4 regions of the Nocardia iowensis genome follow, and region 4 is predicted to be linked to each of the others. Evidence: riboswitches for the same ligand, from Rfam matches in the RefSeq annotation. Region 4 holds a riboswitch; each other region holds the start of a gene.

Region 1 (3,531 bases), 490 kb from region 4:
CGACCATGATGCGGCCGCACCCGCGGAGGCGATCACGAACAGGGCCAAGCCGAACAGCAACACCCGCCGACGCCCGAGTCGATCTGCGACGCGTCCCGCCGTGACCATGAACATCGACAGCGCCATGAGGAAGACGCCGAGGGTGAGCTCGGTATTCGACGCACCCGCCTGCAAATCGTCGCCGATGGCGGGCAGTGCGGTGGTGACGATGGTCAGATCGATGCACCCGAGGAACGACGCTACCGCGAGTCCGGCGAATCCGGCGATGCGCCGCTGGCCGGGGATCTCGGTCGTCATTGCTCCGCCCCTTCCGCGTTGTGCAGCGCGGACTTTCGCTTCTTGAAGCGCAATGGGAGCCACGCGACCCGGTCCGGGTGTTCCGGCTCGACGAACAGTTCCCTGGTGCGCCCCATCGCCGCGGAAATCCGCTGCGGGTAGATCACATAGTCGAAACCCTCGTGCGCCCACAGCGGCATGATGATCGGGCATTCTTCCAAAAGGTATGCGCGGCAAGACTTCCGGACCATGTCCTGATCGACATCCGGTTCCCGGGTCAGTCGCCGCTCGATGAACCGGTCGATGGTGCTGTCGACGGCGTTTCGATAGCGGTCGTCGGTTTCGTAGGCCTGCTCGACCGCGTCGTAGAGGTCGCCGTAGCGGGGATGGGAAAGCGCGAAGTCCCATCGCAAAATGTTGGTGGGGCAGTCGATCTGGTTCAAGTAGCCGATATTGCGGGTGATCCATTCGTCACCCGCGATGCGGGCACGTGCGTGCCGGTCGATATCGGTTCCGCCGCTGAGGTTGTGCCGTTGCAGGGTGTCCGCGACGGCGATAGCGCAGCGGCCGAAGTTCGAGCGGTTGATCAGATCGATTGTTGCCGCGAGCTTTTCGCCTTCGTGGTAGTCCGCGCCGACACTGACCAGCAGTACCGTGGAGCGACCTTCGGTGGTGATGGTGTCCGACCGTAGGTCGTATGCGGCTTTGTGCGACGCCGAGAGCAGCGTAGTTGTCGTCATCAGCTCCACACCTTCAACGACTCGGCCGGATCGCTCACCCCGATGAACAAGCCGATGGTGATGCGGGGACGGTCCTGCGACGGAGCGACGGCATGGACGCGACGCGGGTCGATGAAGATCGCGTCGCCGACCCGCGGTGTGATCACCACGGCCGGGTTGCCGACGGATGCGCGGTCGATGCCGTACACGCGGTCGCCGGACCGATCCCGATACTCGCGTTCGTCCGGGTAGTCGTCCCAGATCTCCAACTCCCCGCCCCGGTCCGGCACGTCCAGGTAGACGTTGACCGACAGTTGGCGGCGGATCCGAATAGCGAAGTCCTCCGGCAGGTTTCGGCCGATATTGTCCGTATGCGGCTCCAGATCCACCCCCGCCAGCTGGTAGCGCGCGACGCCCGCGAAGAAGGCTTGCCCGTCGCGGCGGAGCAAACTTGCTCCGGACGGCCAGATCTCGTCGAGCAGCAGCCGAAGGTCGTCCGCGGGATAGGAATACGGCGCGGCGATGGCGCGCAGCCGCTCGATGTTGTGATGCGCCTCCTCGAAGTACCGCTTGCGTCCGGCCTCGGTGTTCGTCTCCGAGAACGCGTGTCCGATGCGGCGGAACTGCGGGTCGGTGCCGAGCGGGCCGTGATCCTGCCTGCCGACGAAGGCTTTTCGCAGGTGCGCCAGTGCGTCGGGCCGGACGAACCCGGCCAGCCGAACGGCGTGAACGTCGCCGTTCAACAGTGCCGTCAACGAGTCGTGATCGAATCCCTGCCTGGTGGTGTCCAACACGCGTTCTCCGAGAGATGGCGTGGCCGTAGTCATGTCGTTCCCCTCTGGTTGTCGCTCGATGGACCGGGCACAGGCCCGGGCAGGAGAAATGAGGTGGTCCCAGCGGACATGGTTTCGACCCCCATCCCTCCAGAGGGCCCCACAACGGGAAGGGGCCCGCGCTTGCCCGGGCCGCATTACGCGGCTCGGCCTGGTCTTGACCCGGGGCACCCCGCCGCGGTTGGAGGGTTGCCGGCCAGCTAGCCGGGGACTTGACGCTGGCACTCTTGACCTGAACCAAAGCATCGCGCACGTCAGAAGCGTTGTCACGCTTTAGAATCGCGCTGAGTTTCATTCCGAGGGGGCTGGACCGCCTGCTCAGCTCTGGGGCCAGATCACCTGGTCCGGCAGGCACAGGCTGGCTGAGCGGGTGGTCGGTACCGGTCCGGTGCCGGGGGCGAAGGTCCATTGGGAGATCGGGCCCGCGGCCTTCCACTGCAGGACGCCCGCGGCGTCGGACACCACCTGGTACACCTGCTCGCTGCCGTCGACGAGCTGGGTGCCCACGCAGTAGTCGTTGTATTCGGTGCCCGGTTGCTGCGCTCCGGCACTGAAATTGCCTGCGGGCTGGGTGCGGGAGCCCGGATTCGCCACGTTGCTCGGCGCGTCGACGACCGTGCCACGGCGCCACAGCGGTGCGCCGCGCTGATCGGTGCCACACGTGAATTCCCAGCCACCGGCTACCACCGTCGCGCCCTGTGCGTGGCCTGTCCCTGCCCAGAGACAGTCGACGGCAGGCGCCGCGGTTGCCCGGCCGGTGGCCACACCCAGCAGACCCAACGCGGCAATCGCGGCAACCGAGACGGCTACGCCGCGTCGTAGCCCGGTGGCACGCGGCGGAGTAATGCTTGATCGGCGCTTTTGCGGTGCGTCCTGAGCGAGCGAATCGGTTTCAACAATGAGCATGTCCCGACGATAAAAATCCGCGACCTGCCACAACATCCCGCCAGAGCGCCATTCTCCGGCAATACCGTGGTGCTAGGGGTGTGGCTCCAGAGCTGGGGACAACTCCTTACCCGAATGCCCCTGCGCCCCTAGGGAGGTAGCCGCGGTGTCAGAGCCCGCGGTCAGGTTGATGGAGTCAGATGTGCTCTGCTAGCGTGAAATTTTGCCAGATGATTGCTGAGGTGTCGGTGGCGGTATAGTCCAAGCAAGTCGATCGAACCCCACTGCCGATCCGCGCAAGGACGGGAGTCATGATGCGAAGCATTCTGAAGTTTGCGGCAGTATCGATCCTGCCGACGTTCGCGTTGGTCATACCCGCTGGTCCAGCATCTGCGGACCCGATTTCTTTCGAACCCGCCCACATCGACGCAGGGCCGGGATGTGCGGGAACGGTCACCGCTGAGGTCTCGGCCAGTCAGGGACAACAAGCCCGCGAGTTCGCGGATTTCATAGATAGCTCGGCACGAGTGACGGTGAATTTCGCCGCTGACGCCCCCAGCAATCCCTTTGGCTCGTTGTCCGCCGCGCCGGGCGGCGGAAACAACTGTGCCATCTCCACAACCGTCACGATGCGCAACCTGGATACCGGCGCGAGCACAACCGAGACCCGCACAACTCAGTACGACGGCCATTATGGCTGGAACGCCGCCTTCTTTTCGCTCGACGGCTCCGGCCGCGTCGCTGTCGAGGTGAGCACCAACCCCAACCCGTCCGAGCTGATCATCGACGTCCCCACACCTTTCTAGCCTGACGGGACG
Region 2 (3,531 bases), 2.0 Mb from region 4:
ATTCGCCCTCGCCCACCGGGTTTCCGGCCGCGTCGACCACCACCAGGTCCCAGCCGTCGAGCGGGAGCCCGATCCGGATCGGCCACGTGTCGTCGAGCAGCGCGGCGCAGGCGACCACCGTTGCCTCGGTGGGGCCGTAGGTATTCCAGACCTCGCGCTCCGTATCTCCATTCCCGGCAAGACGTTCGGCGAGTTCCGGCGGCACCGCCTCGCCGCCGAAGATCAACAGCCGGACCGCGTCCAGCGCCTCGGCGGGCCAGGTGGCGGCCAGCGTAGGCACCGTGGAGACGATGCTGATCTCCCGGCGTACCAGCCATGGGCCGAGGTCGGCGCCGGTGCGGACCAGGTCGCGCGGGGCGGGGACGAGGCAGGCGCCGTTGCGCCAAGCCAGCCACATCTCTTCACAGGAGGCGTCGAAGGCGACCGAGAGTCCGGCGAGCACCCGGTCGCCGGGGCCGATCGGGGCGTCCGGCAGGAAGAGCCTGGCCTCGGCGTCGACAAAGGCGGCGGCGTTGCGATGGGTCACCGCAACACCTTTCGGCGTCCCGGTGGAGCCGGAGGTGAAGATGATCCAGGCGTCGTCGGCCGGGGTCGGCGCGGAACTTGTGCTCGCGTCGGGTGAGTTGTCCGCTGCGGCACGGATTCCCACCGGTGTCGTCTCGATGCCCGCCGCGGTCACGATCGCGGTGACCTGAGCCTCGCCGAAGACCAGCTGGGCCCGTTCGTCCGGGTCATCGGCGTCGACCGGCACATAGGCGGCGCCCGCGTAGAGCACGGCAAGGATGGTGAGGTAGAGGTCTCGGGAGCCCGACGGCATGCGCACGCCGACCCGGTCACCCGGCCGCACACCCGCCTTGGCCAGCCGGGCCACGGTCTGCTCGATCTCGGCAACGAGTTCGAGGTAGGTGAGCACCGTGTCGCCGTCATCGATGGCGGGTGCATCGGGGTGGGTCAGCGCGGTGGCGGTCAGGATGTCGACGAGAGTCCGGGCCGGTGGCGTGTGCGGGGTCCGTAGGAGCGGATCCACCGTCGCGTCAACCTGTGGCTGGAGCATGACGCCCTGCCCACCTCCCATTCGACCTGCCTCGCACTTCCCTGGTGTTGTTGTGTCATAGCTGGGTTACCAGTGGGCAAACACCCTGGTGACCAGTTGTCCACGGTACTCGGGGTTGTCGACGTTTGTTGTTCACCGGCGCGGTTGCGGGGCTCCCGAACGCGGGCCGAGTCGTTGCAGGTCGTGGCGATTTCTTGCGGGCGCGCCGAAGCAAGGCCTGGTGGGCGGGTTCCGCGGCAGGTTCGCCAGATAGTCGCTGGGTCGGTGGGTTCGCCCTGTTGTGATTCCGCTCATCGCCCCGGTGATATTGCAGCTCAGGGCGTTTCGAGCACCGCCGCGGCGGTGGGATTCAGGCCGCTGAGGCGGCGGTGCCGATGCCGAGGGTGGCCAGGATGGCGGCGCTGGCCTGTTCCAGCCGTTCCCGGATCTTCGGGCGGCGCAGCAGCGCGACCGCGCGGGAGGCGACCAAGGCCAGGATCACCATCTCTACCGCGGCGATGAGCGATTCGATGGCGCCGAGCGCGAGGGTGTTGACGAAGGTGACCTCGGTGAGGAACTGGGGTAGCACGGCGAGATAGAACAGGCCGACCTTCGGGTTGAACATGCACGAGACGATCCCCGCGGTGAACGCCGAGCGAACCGAGGTACGGGTGCCCGTGCCGGTGTGCGCCAGGCCGTCGGAGTCGCCGGCTTCCCGCGCAGCCCGCCGCTGCCGCCGTTGGTCGAGCAGCGCGCGAACACCCAAGTACACCAAGTAGATTCCACCCACCACCTTGAGCACGCGGTAAGCCGTCGCCGACTGCTCCAGCAGCGCCGCGACACCGGCCGCGACCACCACCGCCCACAGAATGCCGCCCAGTGCCGACCCGATCGCGGCGGCGATCCCCGGTCGCGCGTCCACCAGCGAGAATCGCAGCACCAGGAACGAATCCGGCCCAGGCGTGATCGACAGCAGGACGCACACCCCGATAAAGCTGAGCAGCAGGGAAACCGACACCCCGCAATGTGATCCCAGAACCCCCGAATAAGCAACGCATTTCCGCCCCGCCCGCCCAACCCGACCACTACGCGCCGCGGCCACGCCGACGACACAGTTGACAGGGTCGGGCTGTTTCTGCCAATCTCGGGTCAGGTCATGAGTACCAGCGTTCAGCCCCGGCTTGCTGGTCGGCAACCCTCCTCCGCGGTGGGGTGCTCCGGGTGACGACCAGGCCGACGCCCGACCGGGTGCGGCAAGCGCGGACTCGACGAATCATCTGATTGCGGGTCCCAGAGCCGATGGGATTTATCTGATGACTGTTGTTGTGGATCGTAACTGTGCCGCTCTTGCTCGGGTGTCCGGCGATGACCTTCAGGTGCCGCTCGTCCAGGGCGGGACGACCACCTACGCAAACTTCGACTACGCCGCGAGCGCACCCGCATTGGCCCAGGTCACCGACCGGGTGCAGCAGTTGTTGCCGTTCTACGCGAGCGTGCACCGCGGCGCCGGCTATGCCTCGCGGATCTCCACCGAGTGCTACGAGGCTGCCCGTGGTTCGGTGAGCCGCTTCCTCGACGCGGCCGACGACCAGGTGGTGGTGTTCACTCGCAACACCACCGATTCGCTGAACCTGCTCGCCTCCTGCGTGCCGGGCGACACCGTGGTGCTCGACATCGAACATCACGCCAACTTCCTGCCATGGACCAGGCACGGCCGCCGGGTGGTCCAGGCCGGTGCCACCGTCGAGGAGACCATCGGCCGCTTGGTCGCCGAGTTGTGCAGCAAGCCCGCCGCGCTGCTGGCGGTGACCGGCGCGTCCAATGTCACCGGCGAGGTGTTGCCGTTGGAGCGCCTCGCTACCATCGCCCACCAGTGCGGGGCACGCATCCTGGTCGATGCCGCGCAGCTCGCGCCGCATCGGCGAATCAGCTTGCGCGACACGGGTATCGACTATGTCGCATTTTCCGGGCACAAGTTGTACGCGCCGTTCGGTGCCGGCGTGCTCGTCGGTCGCCGGGATTGGCTGGACAACGCGGAGCCGTACCTCGCCGGTGGCGGCGCGGTCCGCGAGGTCACCACCTCCGGCGCGGAGTGGGCGCCCGCACCGCAGCGGCACGAGGGCGGTTCGCCGAACGTGCTCGGGGCCGCCGCACTCGCCGCCGCCTGTGACGCGCTCTGTGAGATCGACGCCGACACCCTCGCCACTCACGAACATCACCTCGCCGACCGGCTCCGCGCCGGTCTCGCCGCCATCCCCGGCGTGCGGTTGCTCCGCATCTGGACCGACGCCCCCGACACCGTCGGCATCGTCGCTTTCACCCTGGACGGTTTCGTCCCCGGCCACGTCGCCGCCTACCTGTCCGCTGAACACGGCATCGGCGTCCGCGACGGCCGTTTCTGCGCCCACCCCTTGCTCGCCCGCCTCGAGCTCGACGGTGCCCTGCGCGCCAGCATCGGCCTCGGCACCACCTCGGCCGACATCGACCGCCTCGTCCAG
Region 3 (3,531 bases), 1.2 Mb from region 4:
ATCGCCGCGATCTGGGTGGTCTGGGTGCCGATCTGGTCGGCGGTGGCGCGGGCGCCGACGGCGAGCACCAGCGCCGAGCCGACCCGGTCCGGCATGCCGACCATCCACTCCAGCACCCGCATGCCGCCCATCGACCCGCCGACCACGGCGGCCAGCCGCTCGATGCCGAGCAGGTCCATCAGCGCGGCCTCGGCGGCCACCTGATCGCGGATGGAGATCTCCGGAAACCGTGCACCCCAAGGCTTTCCGTCGGGCGCGAGGGTCGACGGCCCGGTGCTGCCCTTGCAGCCGCCGAGCACGTTCGTCGCGATCACACACCACTCGTCGGTGTCGAGCGGACAGCCGGGTCCGACCATGCCGTCCCACCACCCCGGCAGCGGATGGATGTCATCGGGGTGGCCGACCACGTGTGAGTCGCCGGTCAGCGCGTGCTCGACCAGCACCACATTGTCCAACGTGGGGGAGAGCTCTCCCCAGCGCTGCACGGCGAGGTGGACCTGCGGGATGACCGCGCCGCTCTCCAACTGCACGTCACCGATCGGGATGATGCCGAGCCGCCCGTCCGGGGGCGGCAGGGCCACCCCGGACGAACGGGCGTGACTCGGTTCGCTACTCACCTTCACGTCGCCGCCGCCGCGAAACCGGCACGCAGATCGGCGAGGATGTCATCGATTCCCTCGATGCCCACCGCAAGGCGGACCAGGCCCGGAGTGACGCCCGCGACGAGTTGCTCGTCCGGCGTCAGCTGCGAATGTGTGGTCGACGCGGGGTGAATCACGAGGGAGCGCACATCACCGATGTTAGCCACATGGCTGTGCAGGACTAATCCGTCCACGAACTTCTTGCCCGCGTCGACGCCGCCACGCAGCTCGAAGGCCACGATCGCGCCCGCGCCCTTCGGTGCGAGTCGCTGCCCGCGTTCGTACCACGGCGACGACGGCAGGCCCGCGTAGCTGACCGATTCCACGTCCGGGTGGGTGGTCAGGAATTCGGCCACCGCCTTGGCATTGGCGACGTGCCGCTCGACCCGCAGGCTCAGCGTCTCGATGCCCTGGCTGATCAGGAACGCGTTGAACGGCGACACCGCGGAGCCCAGGTCGCGCAGCAGTTGCACGCGCGCCTTGAGCGCGAAGGCGGGTGCGCCGAGGTCGGCGAACACCGCGCCGTGGTAGCTCGGGTCCGGGGTGGTGAAGCCGGGGAAGCGCGGCTGTCCCTGCGCATCGGTCACGGTCCAGTCGAAATTGCCGCCGTCGACGATCACCCCGGCCACCGCCGAGCCGTGCCCGCCGAGGTATTTGGTCGCCGAGTGCACGACGATGTCGGCACCGTGCGCCAGCGGCTGGATCAGGTACGGGGTCGCGACGGTGTTGTCCACGATCAGCGGCAGCCCGGCCTCGTGCGCGACGGCGGCGATGCCGGGGATGTCGAAGATGGCGCTGCTCGGGTTGGCGATGGTCTCGCCGTAGAACGCCTTGGTGTTCGGCCGGATCGCGGCGCGCCACTGTTCCAGGTCGTCGGGGTCGTCGACAAAGGACACCTCGATGCCGAGCTTGGGCAACGAGTAGTGGAAGAGGTTGTAGGTGCCGCCGTAGAGGTGCGGGCTGGACACGATGTGATCGCCGGCCGCGGCCAGGTTCAGGATCGCGAAGGTCTCCGCGGCCTGGCCCGAGGCCAGCAGCAGCGCGGCGACACCGCCTTCGAGCGCGGCGACCCGCTGCTCCACCACGTCCTGGGTGGGATTCGTGATCCGGGTGTAGATATTGCCCGGCTCGGCGAGCCCGAACAGCGCCGCGGCGTGCTCGGTGTCGCGGAAGGCGTACGAGGTGGTCTGGTAGATGGGCAGGGCCCTGGCACCGGTGCTGCTGTCGGGTGCCTGTCCCGCGTGGACCTGCTTGGTCTCGAAAGACCACTGGGCCGGATCGGCCGCGAGGATGGGGTCGGCCGCGGGCAGAGTGGAGTCACTCATGTGGTTTTGCTCCAAAGAAAAGGTTGTTCGCCAGAACTAACGGGTCATCGGGATGTGGGCGAAGGACAACAACACATTTCGGGAACCTCCTGGAAAGCGCGCTTGCTCTCGACCTTCGAGAGCCCGGTCATCACCCGGAGCACCCCACCGCTGCTGGAGGGTTGCCGACCAGCGAGCCGGGGCTTGGCGCTGGCACTCATGACCTGACGGGCATCATAACCGGCGGTCGGTCGCCTGCCGAAATCTCATCCGTTTTCGGTAGTCAGCCCCACGCAGCAGACGCGCATGAACTCGTCGAATGTCGAGACGAAGGTCTGGCGTCCGGCCGCGGCCGCCGCCGTGAGGTCGTCGTCGAACAGGGCGTCCGAGCGTTCCATGCCGAGATGTCCGACCAGCTGCCAGACGCCGAGGATCAAGCGCACCGGCAGGGCGTCCGGCTCGGTGCCGAGCCGTTCGGCGAGCACTTCGGCGATCGCAGTGTTCTGCCGGTCGGCGTGCTCGAGACTGCGCGCGCTGACCGCCTGGCTACTGCGCAGGATCCGCTGCATCTGCTGGAACTGCTGGAAGGACACGGGTGCCTCGGTCGGGGCGAGCGCGGCCTTGTCGATGACCCGCAGGAACGCTTCGCGTAGCGATGCCAGCTCGTTGCCGGTGATCGGCAGGCCGCGCAGTGCCTCGGCAACGGCGATGCTGAAGTCCCGGATCGGACCGAGGACGATGTCTTCCTTGCTGTCGAAGTACCGGTTGATGGTGCGGGGCGAGACGTCGGCGGCGTTGGCGATCTGTTCGACCGTCGTCGCGTCGAATCCCTGTGTGTCACAGAGGTTCAGGCCGACCTCGATGATCCGCAGTCTGGTCTGCTGCTTCTTGCGTTCACGCAGGCCGGGGGGTGGTCCCGCAGGTGTCGATGCGCTCGCAGGGTTCTCCGCTGCGGCACTCGCGCCCGTAGGCGTCGGTGACTCGAGCATGGCCATCACCCTAGCGCAACCCCACGTTTACTGTCGCCAAGCGCCAAATGTCGTAGAGCGACATTTTGCGCTTGACGACAAATGTCGCGAGATGTCAGGATGGCGACTTGTGTCGGATGAAGAGGAGAAAAAGGTGACCGAGACTGCGAAAGCGGCAGACGCTCCTGGAAAACAGGGCGGTTCGGCCCGCTGGTTCGCCCTGGCGGTGATCGCGTTGGCCCAGCTCATGGTGGTTCTCGACGCCACCATCGTGACCATCTCGCTGCCGTTCGCGCAGCATGACCTCGGGATCAGCGAGGGCAACAAGCAGTGGATGCTGACGGCGTACACACTGATCTTCGGCGGCCTCCTGCTGCTCGGCGGCCGACTGGCCGACTACCTCGGGCGACGGCGGATCTTCGTCATCGGCCTGATCGGTTTCGCCGCCGCGTCGGCACTTGCCGGTCTCGCGCAGAACGGTGCGGAGATGTTCGCCGGGCGTGCGCTACAAGGCGCGTTCGCGGCGTTGCTCGCCCCAGCGGCGCTGTCGCTGCTGTCGGTGACCTTCACCGAACCCGGTGAACGGGCAACGGCATTCGGCGTGTTCGCTGGCATCTC
Region 4 (3,531 bases):
GAAGCCGATCTCGTGGGTGACGATCACCAGTGCGGTGCCGCCGTGCGCGAGATCGCGGATCACGTCGAGCACCTCGCCGACCAGCTCGGGATCCAATGCGGAAGTCGGCTCGTCGAACAGGATCACTCGGGGGCGCAGGGCAAGTGCCCGCGCGATCGCCACCCGCTGCTGCTGTCCGCCGGACAGCCGGCGCGGATACGCGTCGGCCAACTCGCCGATGCCGACCCGCTCCAGCAGCACCCGCGCCTCGGCTTCGACCTCCTTGCGGTCACGGCGCTTGCCCGCTGTGCGGCCGTGTGTGGAAAGCGGTGCGAGCGTGACATTGTCGAGCACCGTCAAATGCGGGAACAGGTTGAACTGCTGGAAGACGAACCCGATCCGGGAACGCTGCTTGCGCACCTCACGATCGGGCAGCGCGTGCAACATGTTGCGGCGCAGCCGATATCCGATCAGCTCACCGTCGATGTGCACGGTGCCCGCATCCAGCGACTCCAGATGATTGACCACCCGCAGCAGCGTGGACTTGCCGGAGCCGGAGGGACCGATCACCGTCACCACCTCGCCGGAGCGCACGGTCAAATCGACGCCACGCAGCACCTCGTGCGCACCATAGGATTTGCGGACGCCGCGAATTTCGACGGCGGGTGCGGCGGTCATCGGGTCGCTCCTCGTGGTGCGGTGGTGCTGTTTTCGGCGATCTCGCGCAGCTTCTGCCAGGCCCGCGCGACCGGCGACGGCGGTGGGGTGCGCTGGGTGCCCTTGGCGTAGTGGCGCTCGATGTAGTACTGCGCCACCGAGAGCACGGTGGTGAGCACGATGTACCAGGCGGTCGCGACCATCAGCAGCGGCACCACCCGGCCGTTGCGTCCGTAGATCACCTGGACCTGGTAGAACAGTTCCGCGATCGCCATCACCGAGACGATCGAGGTGCCCTTGAACAGGCTGATCACCTCGTTGGTCGCATTGGGCAGAATCGACCGCATCGCTTGCGGGACCACGATGGTGCGGAACTGTCGCAGGCGCGGAATGCCGAGCGCCGCAGCGGCTTCCAGCTGGCCCGCGTCCACGGAGATGATGCCGGCGCGGATGATCTCGGCCGAATACGCCGCCTGATGCAGGGCCAGCCCGATCACCGCCGCGGTGAAGCCACTGATCACGCCGTTCACCTCGAAGGTGAAAAACGCGGGGCCGAACGGGATTCCGAGCGACAGCGTGTTGTACAGGTAGGCGATGTTGAACCAGAACAGCAGCTGCACGATGAGCGGGATCGAGCGGAATGCCCAGATGTAGCACCACGAGATCACCCGTAGCACCGGGTTGTTCGACAATCGGGCGATCGCCAGCGCGGTGCCGAGCAGGAAGCCGAGTGCCGTTCCCCAAGCGGTCAGTTCCAGCGTCACTTTCAGCGCTGCCAGCACTGATTCCGCGGTGACGTACTTGGCGAACGTCGGCCAATCCCAACCCGGGTTGGTGGCCAGGCCATGGATGAACTGCGCGAGCAGGATCAGCGCGACGGCGCTGATCACCCACCGCCACGGGTGCCACTGTTTGGCCACGGTTGGTGCGGGGGCGGCCTGCCCCGGGTCTGCGGCGGTTTCGGCACCGGTCGCGGTGTCGACAGCAACCGGCGTGCCGGTATCGGCGTCGGTTTCGCCGGGGACGGCGGCGGCATCGGGTGCGGCGGACGCACTCATGACTCCACCTCGCTGGCGCTCGGCTCCGTCATGACTGCGTTTGGCAGCTGTGCCTTTTGTTCGCTCGCTACGCTCACTCATGACGGGTCCTTCGGAAGAACGAACGAGACCGCGCCACTCGGGCCGCGGTCACATCACCCGGCCAGCGACGGGTGCACAGACTGGCTGCGGGTCAGCCCCGACAGCTCGCGGACGTCACTTTGCACTGATCGATATGGCGACGGCCCCAACGGGTGCCGCGAGCAGCGGAAATGATCACTTCGGTTCCTCCATCGGTCCCGGCGGAAGCACCCGCACCCGGTGAACCGGGGGGTTGCTGCGACGTCGACGAGCCAGGTCTCTCGGTCGCTCTGGATGGTTGTCGCCGATCCGGACATCGGGTGATGCCAGGGTCGAGCCGAATTATCATGCCCAGCAGGCGAACCCTGGGGCAAGGGAAGTAATCACGGTGAGCGTAGATCTTGCCGGGGTCCGATTCGCGGAGTAAATCCGATAGCCGGACATGTGCTGACACAGCCTGATCGGTTTCCGGCGACAGTGCCGCGCCACCTGGACGGTGTGCTGCTCACGTATTCGGGCGGTACTGCCGGAAGCAGCGTACGACTCGCGCTGTGCGGGGCCCCTTGCAGGTCGTCCGCAGGACACGCCGATGACTTGCCGGGCGTAATACAGCCAGTTCAGCGGGTTTGCCGGAGTACCGTCGACCTTCGATTGCGTCGACGATGAGAGAGGTCTCCGTGACCGTGATGCGCCGTCTGACCATTTTGTCTGCTGTCGCGACCTGCTCGGTCGCACTGGCCCTGGCCGCTCCTGTCGCGAGTGCGGCCCCGGCGCCGCCCGCTCCTGGCGAGGTCCGCACGACGGGGGATCGTCCCGCCCAGACCGGTACCGCCGCGCCCGGCGATGTCCTCGGCGTGTACAACACCGCGATCGAGGGCCTGCGTTCCTTCGGTATGCAGCCGTTCCTCTACCCGACCGCGGCAGCGTTCTGCCTCGACGGCACCACCTACGGACTGGCCCCCGCGGTGGCGGGTGCCGTGCCGGGCCCATGGCCCAAGACCACGGTCGCCATTCCCGGCCTCGACCTGACCGCCGTCAAGGCCGGGCAGACCATGTTCACCTTCATCCCGTACGGGTTGGGCCACGACGGCTCGGACACCACCGGCATGCATGTCGCCTGGATGAACCTGACGAGCGGCCGAGGCGGGCTGGCCGCCATGGGCCCGCTGTCCACCGTCTTCGGTGGCATGATTCCCGCCGAAGTCCCGCCCGCCCTGCGCCCGATGGCCGAACGTGCCATCCAGGACTTCTTTTTCGCCGCCCTCCCGATGGGCGGCGTCCGCGCCGTACCCGTCGAGACCGGCACCGGCACCGTGCTGGCCGCGGTTTTCGGCACGGTGGAGAACGGCGGAAAGTCCTGCTTCTTCTTGCCCACGGTTGGCATCACCGAGGTTCGGTAAGCCCCAGCTAGGCGCCGACGGAACCGAGCGCGCGACCCTTCCAGCGCAGCGTCCCGCGTCGGCGGGCGCGGTGGGAGCGTACCCACAGCCGGAGATAGGCGGCGATGGACAGCGGGTGGGCCAGTGCGGCAACGACATCGGCGGGGGCGACCGGACCGCCGGTTTCGAGGGAGCGGGACAACAGCCTGCCGGTGACGGCGGCGGCGTAGCCGAGGAGTCCGATGCGGCGGACGGTGCCGCGACCACACGACGCCGCCAACGGTGGCACCCAATAGCCGAGGGCGGCAAGAAGTCCCACGGCCGCGCCGCCCGGGATCGTGCCGCCGTAGGCCGACCACAGCCAGCGGGTGTAGCCGTCGTCGAGTTCGTGTACGCCC

What was found. Region 4 has a riboswitch for S-adenosylmethionine ahead of KV110_RS11660 (amino acid ABC transporter permease). Riboswitches for the same ligand answer to the same signal wherever they lie in the genome.
Region 1: it holds a riboswitch for S-adenosylmethionine, as region 4 does, so the genes downstream of both, KV110_RS13910 (2OG-Fe(II) oxygenase) here and KV110_RS11660 (amino acid ABC transporter permease) in region 4, are expected to answer to the same signal.
Region 2: it holds a riboswitch for S-adenosylmethionine, as region 4 does, so the genes downstream of both, KV110_RS02520 (aminotransferase class V-fold PLP-dependent enzyme) here and KV110_RS11660 (amino acid ABC transporter permease) in region 4, are expected to answer to the same signal.
Region 3: it holds a riboswitch for S-adenosylmethionine, as region 4 does, so the genes downstream of both, KV110_RS05850 (bifunctional o-acetylhomoserine/o-acetylserine sulfhydrylase) here and KV110_RS11660 (amino acid ABC transporter permease) in region 4, are expected to answer to the same signal.

What each region holds. Positions count from the first base shown of each region.
Region 1 is NZ_CP078145.1:3,022,886-3,026,416, forward strand. Features, by position in the region: gene KV110_RS13900 (MFS transporter) at 1-297, opposite strand, end outside; gene KV110_RS13905 (tRNA-dependent cyclodipeptide synthase) at 294-1,016, opposite strand; gene KV110_RS13910 (2OG-Fe(II) oxygenase) at 1,016-1,822, opposite strand; SAM riboswitch class IV at 1,943-2,061, opposite strand; gene KV110_RS13915 (hypothetical protein) at 2,147-2,734, opposite strand; gene KV110_RS13920 (hypothetical protein) at 3,025-3,519, shown strand.
Region 2 is NZ_CP078145.1:526,471-530,001, forward strand. Features, by position in the region: gene KV110_RS02510 (Pls/PosA family non-ribosomal peptide synthetase) at 1-1,054, opposite strand, end outside; gene KV110_RS02515 (LysE family translocator) at 1,404-2,051, opposite strand; SAM riboswitch class IV at 2,186-2,299, shown strand; gene KV110_RS02520 (aminotransferase class V-fold PLP-dependent enzyme) at 2,347-3,531, shown strand, end outside.
Region 3 is NZ_CP078145.1:1,307,279-1,310,809, forward strand. Features, by position in the region: gene metX (homoserine O-acetyltransferase MetX) at 1-581, opposite strand, end outside; gene KV110_RS05850 (bifunctional o-acetylhomoserine/o-acetylserine sulfhydrylase) at 620-1,966, opposite strand; SAM riboswitch class IV at 2,060-2,170, opposite strand; gene KV110_RS05855 (TetR family transcriptional regulator) at 2,212-2,934, opposite strand; gene KV110_RS05860 (MFS transporter) at 3,068-3,531, shown strand, end outside.
Region 4 is NZ_CP078145.1:2,534,314-2,537,844, forward strand. Features, by position in the region: gene KV110_RS11655 (amino acid ABC transporter ATP-binding protein) at 1-657, opposite strand, end outside; gene KV110_RS11660 (amino acid ABC transporter permease) at 654-1,694, opposite strand; SAM riboswitch class I at 1,961-2,055, opposite strand; gene KV110_RS11665 (hypothetical protein) at 2,417-3,154, shown strand; gene KV110_RS11670 (glycosyltransferase family 2 protein) at 3,162-3,531, opposite strand, start outside.